Regions from separate parts of the Streptomyces sp. NPDC059247 genome, predicted to be linked through region 1. Evidence: riboswitches for the same ligand, from Rfam matches in the RefSeq annotation. Region 1 holds a riboswitch; the other holds the start of a gene.

Region 1 (6,954 bases):
GACTCCCCACTGCGCCAGAGCCTCAAGCGCGAAGGCTCTCGCCGCCGGGACGGAACTGCGCGCACGAGGGAAACGCCGTTGCCATGACAGAGCCATGGTGACCACCGCCTTGATCCTGGGCTGTACGATCAACAAAACCTTATCGCTATTCGCGAAAAGCAGCAAGGTGGATGAGGTGGACTTCCGGGGCACATCACTTAACGTGTAAAGCAGTAAGGTCGAACAGGTAGTCGCACAGGAGGACGTCATGCGTACGAGGACCTGGGTCAGCACCTCCCTGCCGTACCTGACGCCGCAGGACGGCGAGGGGCGTTCCGATGCCTGGGCCGCGGAGGCTGCCGCCCGGGGCGGCGTCGGGAGTCAGCGCATCGTCCACGCCGGTGAGGTGCCCGCCCCGGAGGCCGTCGCCGCGCTACTCGGTGTGGCTGACGGAGCGCCGGTCGTCGTGCGACGCAGGGTCATCGAACTCGACGGACACCCCTGCGAGTTGACCGACACCTACTACCCCGCGGACATCGCGCGCGGCACCGGGCTCGCCGAGACGCGCAAGATCCGGGGAGGCGCCGTCGCGCTGCTCGCCGCACTCGGGCACACCGGTGTGCGCGTGCGCGAGGACGTGACCGCGCGGATGCCGGACGCCGACGAGCGGGAAGCGCTGCGCATGGGACGCGACGAGCCGGTCATCAACCTGGCGAGAGTGACGTACGACAGCCGGGACAGGCCCGTCCAGGCCGACATGATGACCATGCCCGCGCACCGGCAGCGACTCCGCTACGAGACCACGATCGGATGACCGTGCCCGACATTGAAGACCGGCGCTCGCTGCACCAGCGGATCGCCGCCGACCTGCGCGACGAGATCATGAGCGGAGACCTCGCACCCGGAGCCAAGCTGCCGTCCACCGTGCACCTCAAGGCCCGGTTCGACGCGTCCAACGCCACCGTGCAGAAGGCGCTGCAGCTCCTCAAGGACGAACAACTGGTCGTCGGCCGCGCCGGGGCGGCGGTCACCGTCAGGGAACACCGCCAGCGGACCGTACGCCCTTCCGCCTTCATGGCCCCGGTCGCCGCCGGGGAACCGTACCGATGGCTCACCGAAGCGGCGCTGCTCGGCGCACGTCCGCAGAGCACCCTGCTGGAGGTGGCCGAGGCGAGGCCGCCCGCCGACGTCTCCGCAGTCCTGGGCCTGGAGAACGGCGGAACGGCACTGCTGCGCCGCCAGGTGCTCTCGATCGACGACGAGCCCGCCGAACTCGTCATGTCCTATTACCCCTTGGACATCGCCCGCTCCACGCCTCTCATGGAGAAGCGCAAGATCAAGGGCGGCACCCCGACACTTCTCGCCGGTCTGGGTTTCCCGCCCCGGCTCAGCGTCGACCGGGTATCGGCGCGCGTCCCCACCCAGGATCAGTACCAGGCCTTGAAGCTGCCGAGCGACCTCCCCGTGCTCCGAACGCTCCGTGTCGTCTACAGCGACGACGAACGCCCCATCGAGGCCACCGTCATGGTCAAAGCTGGGCACCTCTACGAACTGCAGTACGCGTTCACACCGGAGTGACGCGACGGTACGCGAAAGGCCCCGCGCTCTTCGGAGTGCGGGGCCCTTTCACGTATCTCGAGGACCGGGCTAGAAGTCCTCGTCCAGGTCCACCGAGCCCTCGACCGCGACCTGGTAGGCGGACGGGCGGCGTTCGAAGAAGTTGGTGAGTTCCTGGACGCCCTGGAGTTCCATGAAGGCGAACGGGTTCTCGGAGCCGTAGACCGGGGGGAAGCCCAGGCGCTGGAGGCGCTGGTCGGCGACGCACTGGAGGTACTCGCGCATCGACTCGGTGTTCATGCCGGGCAGGCCCTCGCCGCACAGGTCGCGGCCGAACTGCAGCTCCGCCTCGACGGCCTCCCTCAGCATGTCCGTGACCTGCTGCTGGAGCGCGTCGTCGAAGAGCTCCGGCTCCTCCTTGCGGACGGTGTCCACGACCTCGAAGGCGAAGTTCATGTGCATCGTCTCGTCGCGGAACACCCAGTTGGTGCCGGTGGCCAGGCCGTGCAGCAGACCGCGGGACCGGAACCAGTACACGTACGCGAAGGCGCCGTAGAAGAACAGGCCCTCGATGCACGCGGCGAAGCAGATCAGGTTCAGCAGGAAGCGGCGGCGGTCGGCGGCCGTCTCCAGCCGGTCGATCTTCTCGACCGAGTCCATCCACTTGAAGCAGAACTGAGCCTTCTCGCGGATGGAGGGGATCTCTTCCACCGCGTCGAAGGCCGCCGCGCGGTCCGCCGGGTCGGGCAGGTACGTGTCCAGGAGGGTCAGGTAGAACTGGACGTGCACGGCCTCCTCGAAGAGCTGGCGCGAGAGGTAGAGCCGCGCCTCGGGGGAGTTGATGTGCTTGTACAGCGTCAGGACCAGGTTGTTCGACACGATCGAGTCGCCGGTCGCGAAGAAGGCGACCAGACGGCCGATCATGTGCTGCTCACCGGGGGTGAGCTTGGCGAGGTCGGCGACGTCCGAGTGGAGGTCGACCTCCTCGACGGTCCAGGTGTTCTTGATCGCGTCCCGGTAGCGCTCGTAGAAGTCGGGGTAGCGCATCGGGCGGAGGGTCAGCTCGAAGCCCGGGTCGAGGAGGTTCTTCTGTTCGTCGGTGCTCATCACTGGCAGGCCTCGCAGGACTCGGGGTTTTCCAGGGAGCAGGCGACCGCGTCGGGGTCGGCGGCCTGCTGGACGGGGATGGTGGCCGGGGCGGCGGCCGACGCCTGGGCGGCGCGGGCGATCCGGGTCGCCGGGCGCGAACGCAGGTAGTACGTGGTCTTCAGACCCTGCTTCCAGGCGTACGCGTACATCGACGACAGCTTGCCGATGGTGGGCGTCTCCAGGAACAGGTTCAGCGACTGCGACTGGTCCAGGAACGGGGTCCGGGCGGCGGCCATGTCGATCAGACCGCGCTGCGGGATCTCCCAGGCGGTGCGGTACAGCTCGCGCACCTCGGCCGGGACCCAGGTGAAGTCGGCGATCGAGCCGTTGGAGTCGCGCAGCGCCTCACGGGTCTGCGCGTCCCACACGCCGAGCTTCTTCAGCTCGGTGACCAGGTACGAGTTGACCTGGAGGAACTCGCCGGACAGCGTCTCGCGCTTGAACAGGTTGGAGACCTGCGGCTCGATGCACTCGTAGACACCGGCGATCGACGCGATGGTCGCGGTCGGCGCGATGGCGAGGAGGAGGCTGTTGCGCATCCCGGTGGCGGCGATCCGCGCGCGCAGCGCCGTCCAGCGCTCCGGCCAGTTCAGCTCCACGTCGTAGTGGTCCGGGTGCAGCACGCCCCGGGCGGTACGGGTGGCCTCCCAGGCGGGGACCGGACCGTTGCGCTCGGCGAGGTCGGCGGACGCCTCGTACGCGGCGAGCATGATCCGCTCGGCGATCCGGGTGGAGAGCGCGCGGGCCTCGGGGGAGTCGAACGGCAGCTTCAGCTGGAAGAAGACGTCCTGGAGGCCCATCGCGCCCAGGCCCACCGGCCGCCAGCGGGCGTTGGAGCGGCCCGCCTGCTCGGTCGGGTAGAAGTTGATGTCGACGACCCGGTCGAGGAAGGTGACGGCCGTGCGGACGGTGGCGTCCAGCCGCTCCCAGTCGATGCCGCCGTCGGCGACGAACGAGCCGAGGTTGACCGAGCCGAGGTTGCAGACGGCGGTCTCGCCGTCGTCGGTGACCTCCAGGATCTCCGTGCAGAGGTTGGAGGAGTGGACGGTGTGACCGGGCAGGGCGGTCTGGTTGGCCGTCCGGTTCGAGGCGTCCTTGAAGGTCATCCAGCCGTTGCCGGTCTGGGCCAGGGTCCGCATCATCCGGCCGTACAGGTCACGGGCGGGCATGGTCTTGCGGGCCAGGCCCGCCGCCTCGGCCTTGCGGTAGGCGGCGTCGAACTCCTCGCCCCACAGGTCGACCAGCTCGGGCACGTCCGCCGGGGAGAACAGCGACCACTCGGCGTCCGCGTTGACCCGGCGCATGAACTCGTCCGGGATCCAGTGCGCCAGGTTCAGGTTGTGGGTGCGGCGCTGGTCCTCGCCGGTGTTGTCGCGGAGCTCCAGGAACTCCTCGATGTCGGCGTGCCAGGTCTCCAGGTAGACGGCGGCGGCGCCCTTGCGGCGACCGCCCTGGTTCACGGCGGCGACGGAGGCGTCGAGGGTCTTCAGGAACGGCACGATGCCGTTGGAGTGCCCGTTGGTGCCGCGGATCAGCGAGCCCCGGGCGCGGATGCGGGAGTACGAGAGGCCGATGCCACCCGCGTGCTTGGAGAGCCGCGCCACCTGGTGGTAGCGGTCGTAGATGGAGTCCAGCTCGTCCTGGGGGGAGTCCAGGAGGTAGCAGGAGGACATCTGCGGGTGGCGGGTGCCGGAGTTGAAGAGCGTCGGGGAGGACGGCAGGTAGTCGAGGCGGCTCATCAGACCGTAGAGGGCCGCGACCTCGTCGAGGGCGCGGGAGCCGTCGTCCTCGGCGAGACCGCAGGCCACGCGCAGCATGAAGTGCTGGGGGGTCTCGATCACCTTGCGGGTGATCGGGTGGCGCAGCAGGTAGCGCGAGTAGAGGGTCCGCAGGCCGAAGTAGCCGAAGCGGTCGTCGCCCGCCGGGTCGATCGTCGCGTCGAGCCGGTCGGCGTGGGCGGCGACGAGGTCGGCGGTGCGGTCGGCGATCAGGCCCTCGCGGTGGCCGACGGCCACGGACGCGGAGAAGGCGACGGAACCCTGGGAGGCGGCCTCGTCGGCGATGGTGATCGTCAGGAGCCGGGCGGCGAGCCGGGAGTACGCGGGGTCCTCGGCGATCAGCCCGGCAGCCGCCTCGGTGGCCAGCTCGCGCAGCTCCGCCTCGTCCGCGGCGGCGCTGCGACCGCGGAGCGCGGCGGCGGCGACCTTGCCGGGGTCGGTGTCGGGGAGGTCGGCGGTGAGGGCGGTCAGGGTCCGCAGCAGTACGGTCCCGGGGGCGTCGCTCTCGATCGCGGAAGCCTCGGCGGACGCCGGATGGGCGGGCGCGATGGTCACGTGGGGGCTCTCCCTCGCTCGGCTCGGGGCCGCGGCGGGAAGGCGGGCGGACGGCTTTCCGGGCAGGCCGGAGGCGCCGCGTCCACCGGCCCATTCCGCGAGGCCCGGACGTCTGTGGCACCCGGAACGGACGGACCGGGCGCACTGCCGGCAGGTCTTCGGACTCACGTCGTGCGGACGTCGTATCCGTACGAAGCACACCGTTGCGGGACAGTTCCGGATTCGCGCCGGATTCCCCTGCGTCGACAGCGAGCACGAGCATACATGTGGGGGGCGCCGCTTGCGGCACCCCCCACATGTTGTGTCGCGCCGTGGCCTCAGAACTCCAGGGCGTAGGTGCGCAGGAGGTGGTCGGAGACCGGCGCCCAGTCCCGTTCGGGGGTGCGGACGAAGCCCATCCGTTCGTAGATCCGGTGGGCGGAGACCATGAGGTCGGCCGTGGAGAGCACCAGCCGGACGCATCCGGGGAGGGCCCGCGCCCGGTCGGCGCAGGCCCGGACGAGGGCCTCGCCGACGCCCCTGCCCCGGGCGTCCGGGGCGACCACGAGCATCCGGAACTCGGCCTCGCCCGCGACGGCGATGTCCGCCCAGGGGGTGCCGCCGGGGGCGAAGGTCACTCCGCCGACGATCCGGCCGTCGGCGTCGACGGCGACGAGGACCTCGGCCTCGCGGGCCCGCCGGGCGGTGTCGCGGAGCACGTCCAGATAGAAGTCGTCCTCGCCGTGCAGCAGCAGCCCGTCGTTCAGATAGGTCAGCCCGGTGAGGTCGCCGAGCTCCGCGTGTTCCTCGGGCCGTACCGCCCTGATCGTGAAGTCCATGGAGGCAGTGTGCCTCCCCGGGGGCACGGGGGAGGGGCCCGGGTTCCCTCGCGGGAGTCCCGGGCCCCTCGGGCGCGGCGGCGGGTCGGTGGCCTCCGGTCGATGGCTTCCGGTCAGTTGCTTCCGGTCGATGGCCTCCGGTCAATGGTTTCCGGTCAGTGGCCTCCGGCGCCGACCGGCGGGAGGTCCTTGACGCCGCGGTCGCCCGCGTCGGCCGTGTAGTCGCCCGGGGAGGTCTCGTCGACGCCGTCGGGGGCCTTGAGGGCCTTGAGGACGAAGGTGAGGACCACGGTCACGAGGAGGTTGAGGACGAAGGCGGTGAGGCCGATGTAGCCGATCTCGCCGATGCCGGGTATCTCCGCGGAGGAGCCGCCGAAGTGCTTCTGGGTGGGGCTGGCGACGCCGTACGCGGCGACCGTGCCGTAGACCATGCCGACGGCCCAGCCCCCGAGCAGGGCCCAGCGGTGGAACCAGCGGGTGAACAGGCCGCCGACCAGGGCCGGGAAGGTCTGCAGGATCCAGATGCCGCCGAGCAGCTGGAAGTTGATCGCGACCGTCTTGTCCATGGTGAGGACGAAGGCGAGGGCGCCGACCTTGACCAGGAGGGAGACCAGCTTGGAGATCTTGGTCTCCTGGGCGGGGGTCGCGTCCGGTCTGATGAAGTCCTTGTAGATGTTGCGGGTGAAGAGGTTGGCGGCGGCGATGGACATGATCGCGGCCGGGACGAGCGCGCCGATGCCGATGGCGGCGAACGCGACGCCCGCGAACCAGTCGGGGAACATCGTCTCGAAGAGCTGCGGGATGGCGAGCTGGCCGTTCTTCACCTGGATGCCCGCGGCGATGGCCATGAAGCCGAGCAGCGCGAGCAGGCCCAGCATCAGCGAGTACAGCGGCAGGATGGTGGTGTTGCGGCGGATGACCTCGCGGCTCTTCGACGACAGCGTCGCCGTGATGGAGTGCGGGTACATGAAGAGCGCGAGCGCCGAGCCGAGCGCGAGCGTCGCGTACGTCCACTGGCCCGCCTCGCCGGGCACCAGCGTGCCGCGCGGCTTGTCGGTGGCCGGGTTGGTCTGCGCGTACGCCTCGCCCGCCCTGGCGAAGATCTCGTCGAAGCCGCC
Region 2 (6,954 bases), on a different contig from region 1:
GTCCTCGTCGAGACCGGGCGCGTCGAAGGGGTTGCGGCGGCGGCGGTGGGGCAGCGCGAGGAGCGCGGCCTGCCGCACGTCCTCCGAGTCCACCTCGGTCCGGTCCGCCCACGCGGCCAGCGCGGTCGCGGTCCGGGCCATCACGATGTCGGCGCGCATCCCGTCCACCTCGAACGCGGCACAGGTCGCGGCGATCTGGAGCAGCGCCGCGTCCCCGAGGACCACCCGAGGCAGCCGTTCGCGGGCGGCGACGATCCGGGCCCGCAGCGCGGACTCCTCGTCGGCCCAGCGCGCGGCGAACGCGTCCGGGTCGTCCTCGAACGCGAGCCGCCGCCGGACCACCTCCACCCGCTGCGCGGGCTCCCGGGAGGCCGCGACCTCCACGGTGAGGCCGAACCGGTCGAGCAGCTGCGGACGCAGCTCGCCCTCTTCGGGGTTCATCGTCCCGACGAGCAGGAAGCGGGCGGCGTGCCGCACGGAGACGCCCTCGCGCTCCACGTGCGAGGAGCCCATGGCGGCGGCGTCGAGCAGATGGTCGATGAGGTGGTCGCTCAGCAGGTTGACCTCGTCGACGTACAGGATGCCCCGGTGCGCGGCGGCGAGCAGCCCCGGCTCGAAGGCCTTCACGCCCTCGGCGAGCGCCTTCTCGAAGTCGAGGGCGCCGACGAGCCGGTCCTCGGAGGCGCCGACGGGCAGCTCGACCATCCGCGCGGACCGCTCGGCCGCCGGGGCGGCGTCGTGCGGGCCGTCGGGGCAGCCCGGGTCGGGCGAGGCCGGGTCGCAGCTGAACCGGCAGCCCGCGACGACCGGCACCGGCGGCAGCAGTTCGGCGAGCGCCCGGACGGCGGTGGACTTCGCGGTCCCCTTCTCGCCCCGGACCAGCACCCCGCCCACGGCCGGGCTGACGGCGTTGAGCAGCAGTGCGAGCCGCAGGTCGGCCATGCCGACGACGGCGGTGAACGGGTACCGGGCGCTCATCGGCCGGTCCTTTCGTCGAGTTCGCTCCACGGGCGTCCCGTCCGGGACCCCGCGCTTCCGGTGCCGGTGGGGACGGCCGTACGGGTGCCCGCGCCCGGGGCCCCGCCCGCGCTCACGGCGCTCCCGGCGGCACGAACGGCAGGCCGGGCGGCGGACCGTTCTCGATCAGCCGCAGCAGCGCGTCGGTGTCCGCGTGTTCCTCGATCAGGTCGCCGAGCCGGTCGAGCTGCTCCTCGCGGAGCGCCGCGAACGAGGTGCCGGGCGCAGGGACGAAGCGGCGCCCGGCCGCCGCGGCGACCTCCCGCAGGAACGCGCGCCGGAAACCGTCGCTCTCCAGCGAGCCGTGCCAGTGGGTGCCCCACACGGACCCCGCCCGGCATCCGTCGAGGAACGCCTCGCCGCCCAGCACCTCGGCGACGCCGTGGTGGATCTCGTACCCCTCGACCGGTTCCCCGAGGGCCTCGCCGGACGGCCGGGCGAGGGTCTTCTCACGGGCGAAGCGGACCCGTACGGGCAGCAGCCCGAGCCCGGCGACGGCCCCCGCCCTCGACTCGACCTCGTCGTCGATGTGCTCGCCGAGGACCTGGAAGCCGCCGCAGATCCCCAGCACCGGACGGCCCTCGGCCGCGCGCCGGACCAGGGCGTCGGCGAGTCCCCGCTCGCGCAGCCAGGCCAGCGCCCGGACCGTGCCCCGGGTGCCGGGCACGACGACGAGGTCCGCGTCGACGAGTTCCTCGGGCCGGTCGACGAACCGGACGACGACGCCCGGCTCGGCCGCCAGCGCGTCCACGTCCGTGAAGTTGGACATCAGCGGTACGGCGCAGACCGCGACCCGCAGCACGTCCGCGCCGACCGGCGGGGCGACGACCGACTCGCGGACCGTGCCGCGCAGCGAGACGCGCAGCCCGTCCTCCTCGTCGATGCCGAGGCCGTGCGCGTACGGCAGGACGCCGAAGGTGCGGCGGCCGGTCAGCCCGTGCAGCATGTCGAGGCCCGGTTCGAGGAGGCTCACATCGCCCCGGAACTTGTTCACCAGGTATCCGGCGACCAGTTCCTGGTCCTCGGGGGCCAGCAGCGCCGTCGTGCCGAAGAACTGGGCGAAGACCCCGCCCCGGTCGATGTCGCCGACCACCACGACGGGCAGCCGCGCGGCCCGCGCGACCCCCATGTTGACGATGTCGGTGCGCCGCAGATTGATCTCGGCGGGGCTGCCCGCGCCCTCGCAGATCACCGCGTCGTAGGTGCTCCGCAGCTCCTCCAGGCAGGCCATCACCGGCTCGAACAGCTCCTTCTGCCGTCCGCCGTGGTAGCCCCGGGCGCTCATCTCGCCCACCGGCCGGCCCATCAGGACGACCTGGCTGGAGCGGTCGCCGCCCGGCTTGAGGAGCACCGGGTTCATCAGCGCCGTCGGCTCCACCCGGGCGGCCTGCGCCTGCATGGCCTGGGCCCGGCCTATCTCGGCGCCCTCGCGGGTCACGAAGGAGTTCAGGGACATGTTCTGTCCCTTGAACGGCGCCACCTTCAGGCCCTCGCGGACCAGCCAGCGGCAGATCCCGGCCGTCACGACGCTCTTCCCGGCGTCGGACGTCGTACCGGCGACCAGCAGCCCCCCACCCCTCACTTCGTCCTCCGCTTCACGGTGTCGGTCAGTATCCGGCCGCCCACGCAGACGGCCAGGGTGAGCGCGGTGACCCGGCGGGACAGCCGGACCGCCCGTTCGATGTCGGGCACCTCGACGGCCCGGCCCGTCGCGTTGAGCACCGGCCGGTGCTCGACCCGGCCGCCGTACGCGAGGGTGCCGCCGAGCCGTACGCCGAGCGCGCCCGCGAAGGACGCCTCGACGGGGCCCGCGTTGGGGCTGGGGTGGCGCGCCGCGTCCGCCCGCCAGGCCCGTACGGACCCGCGCGGGTCCCCGCCCGCGACGGTGGCGAGGACGGCCGTCAGCCGGGCGCCGGGCCAGCCCGCGAGGTCGTCGAGCCGGGCCGAGGCCCAGCCGAAGCGGCGGTGCCGCGCGGACTTGTGGCCGACCATCGCGTCCAGGGTGTTGACGGCACGGAAGCCGAGCAGCCCCGGCACGCCCGCGACCGCGCCCCAGAACAGGGCGCCGACCACGGCGTCGGAGGTGTTCTCGGCGACGGACTCGACGACGGCGCGGGCCATCGCGGGCCCGTCCAGGGACTGCGGGTCGCGCCCGCACAGGTGCGGCAGCCGCTCCCGGGCCACCTCCAGGTCCCCGGCGGCCAGCGCCCCGCCGATCGCGCGGGCCTCCCGGCCCAGGGTCGTCCCGCCGACCACGGCCCAGACGGAGACGGCGGTGAGGGCGACGGCGGCGGACGGCCGGTTCCGCACGGTCCGCGCGGCGAGGGCGCCCAGGGCCGCGGCGGTCCCGGCGCAGACGGCGGTGTGCAGGGTGCCCCAGCCCCGGTGGTCGTGGTGGAGGCGGTCCTCGACGGCGGCGGCGGCCCGGCCGAACGCGGCGACGGGATGGCCCCTCCGGGGGTCGCCGACGAGCAGGTCCACGGCGAGACCGGCGGCGGCGCCGCACGCGAACACACCGGTGGTACTGGGGCGGCCGGGCATGGCGCTCCGTCCTCACTCAGGGTCCGCGCCCTGGATCGACGTCACCGGCGGCGAGAGTTCCTGGCTCCCGGACCCCTCGGATCCGGTCACAGTGGCGGGACCGCGCCGGATTCGCACCGGACTTCCTCTTCTGCCGCCGTCTTGGCCCCGGCAGTCCACCACGCCCCGAGAACAGCCGTCAACTCACCTTGACCTGCGACGGGTCACTGTGCGGAGCACCACAGACACGGCCCGGACGCGCGGAGGCCGGGTGGCCGCACACGAGGTGCGGCCACCCGGCCTCCGGGGGGCGTGGACCGTCAGGCGACGATCAGGTAGATGCCGTACGACACGGCCGCCACGCACAGGGCGAAGCAGGCGTAGGCGCCGGTGCGGGCCAGGACGGCGGAGCCGCCCCGGGCGGCGGCCTGCTCCTGCTTGGAGAGGCCGACGATGCCGAGGGTGAAGAGGCCCACGAGGGCGAGCGTGGCCACGAGGCTGACTCCGAACACGGAGCCGAGGGCCGCCCAGTCGATCTTCATGTCGTTCGTTCCTTACACCGCTGCGGCGGAGGCCGGGGGAGCGGACGGGTCGATGGGGGCCGGGGCCGGGATGGTCGTCTTCAGGTCCGCGTCCGTGACGGCGGCGAAGGAGCCGGCCGGCGGCGGCGGGGTGACGGCGGCCATCGCGGTGGTCACCACGCCCGCGGGCTCCGCCGGGGCGTCGGACTCGACCTCGTTGACGTTGTGGTGGTCGACCGGCTTGCGGCGGGACAGCACCCAGATGTAGGCCGAGCCGCCGACCAGGACGGCCGCGGTGGCGGCGATGCCCCAGGGGCCCTGCTTGGTGAGGAACTCGGCACCGGCGCCGACCAGACCCGCGGCGGGCAGGGTCAGGCCCCAGGCGACGAACATCCGGGTCGCGGTCGACCAGCGGACGACACCGCCCTTGCGGCCGAGACCGGCACCCATCACGGCACCCGAGCAGGACTGGGTGGTGGAGAGGGAGAAGCCGAGGTGCGAGGAGGCCAGGATGACCGTCGCGGCGCTGGTCTGGGCGGTGAAGCCCTGCTGCGGCTGGAGGTCGGTGAGGCCCTTGCCCATGGTGCGGATGATGCGCCAGCCGCCGAGGTAGGTGCCGAGGGCGATCGCGACACCGGCGGAGACGATGACCCAGAAGGGCGGGTTGGCACCGGGGGCGACGACGCCCTGGGTGACCAGCGCCAGGGTGATGATGCCCATCGTCTTCTGGGCGTCGTTGGTGCCGTGGGCCAGCGAGACGAGACCGGCGGAGGCGATCTGGCCGACCCGGTAGCCCTTGGCGGTGTGCTTCTGCTCGGTCTTCGCGCCGATCTTGTACGTCAGGCGGGTCGCCAGCATCGCGGCGAGACCGGCGACGAGCGGGGCGGCGATGGCCGGGATCAGCACCTTGGTGATGATCGTCGGGCCGTTCACGGCCGACCAGCCGGCCGACATGACCGCGGCGCCGATGAGGCCGCCGAAGAGGGCGTGGGAGGAGCTGGACGGCAGGCCCAGGAGCCAGGTCAGCAGGTTCCACAGGATCGCGCCGACCAGCGCGGCGAAGATCACCTCTGTTCGGATGCCCTCTTCGTTGATGATCCCGCCGGAGATCGTCTTGGCGACCTCCACGGACAGGAACGCGCCGACGAGGTTGAGCACGGCGGACATGGCCACCGCCGTCTTGGGCTTGAGCGCACCGGTCGAGATGGTCGTGGCCATCGCGTTCGCGGTGTCGTGGAAACCGTTCGTGAAATCGAACACGAGAGCTGTCACGACCACAATGGCGAGCAGCAGCGTGATGTGTTCCATTTACCCAGGCAATCGTTTGACGTCAGTGGCCAGCCGAACGTAAGCAACCTGGGTGAACGGAAGGTGAACTGGGTAGGGCGCGACGGTGTCTCTATCCGGTGTCAACAGATTCCGTTTATGGCTCCGGAGCACCCGCTGTCCACGATGCGGTCACCCCGCAACCCCGGGTAATCCCGGACGACACCGGGCACGTACGACCTGTCCCGGTTCCACCCCCGCCACCCGGTTCCGCTCCCCGGACCGGATCATCCGACCGGGGGACCCCCCTGAGGAGACCCATGTCACTCCCCCGGGGGACCCCGGGACCGCTCCCCGGACCCCCGGTCGGCCCCGTCCGGTGGCAGCCCGCCGCCACCCTGCCGAGACTGGGAACGTGCGCCCGGCTACAGCGACGGCAGCGGCCGTCACCACCCTGCTCGGTGTCGGCGCGGTCGCGGTCGCGGCCGGCCGGTACGCCAGCGATGCCGTCCTCAAGGCACCGTCCGGACGTCCCCTGCCCGGGGAACCCCGGCTGACCGTGCACGCCACCGGTCCCGGACAGATCACCCTCACCCGCGACCTCGCCTCACTGCGCCCCGGCACCTACGGCATCGAGGGCCACGGCCTGCACGCCGTCGTCGGCCCCGTCCTCGACCATGTCCCGCACACCGCCGACACCGTCGTCCGGCGCCTGGAACGGGTCGAGCTGGGCGTCGTCGCCCCCGGAGTCCGCGTCCGCCTCACCCCCCAGCTCCACCGGGGCACCCCGGCCTCCGCCCTCGGCATCCCCCACGAGGACACCGAGATCCCCGGCGAACTCGGCCCCCTGCCCGCCTGGCTGGCCGCCGCCCCCCGCACCACCTGGGTCATCGCCCTGCACGGCCTCGGCACCACCCGGGAACACCCGCTGAACGTCCTCCCCTTCTTCCACCGGAGCAAGGTCCCCGTCCTGATCCCCGCCTACCGGGGCGACGAGGGCGCGCCGCCCTCCCCCGACGGCCTCGCCCACCTCGGCGCCTCCGAATGGCGCGACGTCGACGCCGCCCTCCGCTACGCCCTCCGCCGGGGCGCCACCAAGGTCGTCCTGCACGGCTGGGGGACCGGCGCCACGATGGCCCTGCGCGCCGCCGCCGAATCCGGCGTCCGCGACCGGATCGCCGGACTCGTCCTCGACTCCCCGGTCCTCGACTGGGAGGCCACTCTGCGCAACCTCGCCGCCGCCCGGCACGTCCCCGGACCGCTGGTCCCGCTCGCCGTCCGCGCCGCCCAGGGCAGGACCGGCCCGCACGGCGACCTCCTCGAAGCCGCCTCCGCGCCCGGCGCCCTGCGCGTCCCCGTCCTCCTGCTGCACGGCCCCGACGACACCCTCGCCCCCTGGGAACCCTCCGTCGAGCTGGCTGCCCGCCGCCCCGACCTCGTCACCCTCCAGACCGTCCGGCACGCCCCGCACGCCTGTCTGTGGAACGCCGACCCCGTCCGTTACGAGGAGGGCCTCCGCCGCTTCCTCACCCCCCTCCTCTGAGAAGGGCCGGACGGCCGGGGCCGACCGGGCCCCGGACCCCTCCGCCCGCGCCCGCCGCGACGGGGTGGCCGATTCCGATTGGGCTTT

The links. Region 1 has a riboswitch for cobalamin ahead of ACFXGN_RS11485 (ribonucleoside-diphosphate reductase subunit alpha). Riboswitches for the same ligand answer to the same signal wherever they lie in the genome.
Region 2: it holds a riboswitch for cobalamin, as region 1 does, so the genes downstream of both, ACFXGN_RS07385 (cobalamin biosynthesis protein) here and ACFXGN_RS11485 (ribonucleoside-diphosphate reductase subunit alpha) in region 1, are expected to answer to the same signal.

What each region holds. Positions count from the first base shown of each region.
Region 1 is NZ_JBHYZW010000004.1:355,201-362,154, reverse strand. Features, by position in the region: gene ACFXGN_RS11505 (ATP-binding protein) at 1-96, opposite strand, end outside; gene ACFXGN_RS11500 (GntR family transcriptional regulator) at 248-793, shown strand; gene ACFXGN_RS11495 (GntR family transcriptional regulator) at 790-1,557, shown strand; gene ACFXGN_RS11490 (ribonucleotide-diphosphate reductase subunit beta) at 1,627-2,643, opposite strand; gene ACFXGN_RS11485 (ribonucleoside-diphosphate reductase subunit alpha) at 2,643-5,018, opposite strand; cobalamin riboswitch at 5,150-5,287, opposite strand; gene ACFXGN_RS11480 (GNAT family N-acetyltransferase) at 5,336-5,836, opposite strand; gene mctP (monocarboxylate uptake permease MctP) at 5,992-6,954, opposite strand, start outside.
Region 2 is NZ_JBHYZW010000003.1:57,826-64,779, reverse strand. Features, by position in the region: gene ACFXGN_RS07395 (putative cobaltochelatase) at 1-978, opposite strand, end outside; gene ACFXGN_RS07390 (cobyric acid synthase) at 1,091-2,599, opposite strand; gene ACFXGN_RS07385 (cobalamin biosynthesis protein) at 2,596-3,558, opposite strand; cobalamin riboswitch at 3,590-3,733, opposite strand; gene ACFXGN_RS07380 (hypothetical protein) at 3,858-4,079, opposite strand; gene ACFXGN_RS07375 (anion permease) at 4,092-5,366, opposite strand; gene ACFXGN_RS07370 (alpha/beta hydrolase) at 5,740-6,867, shown strand.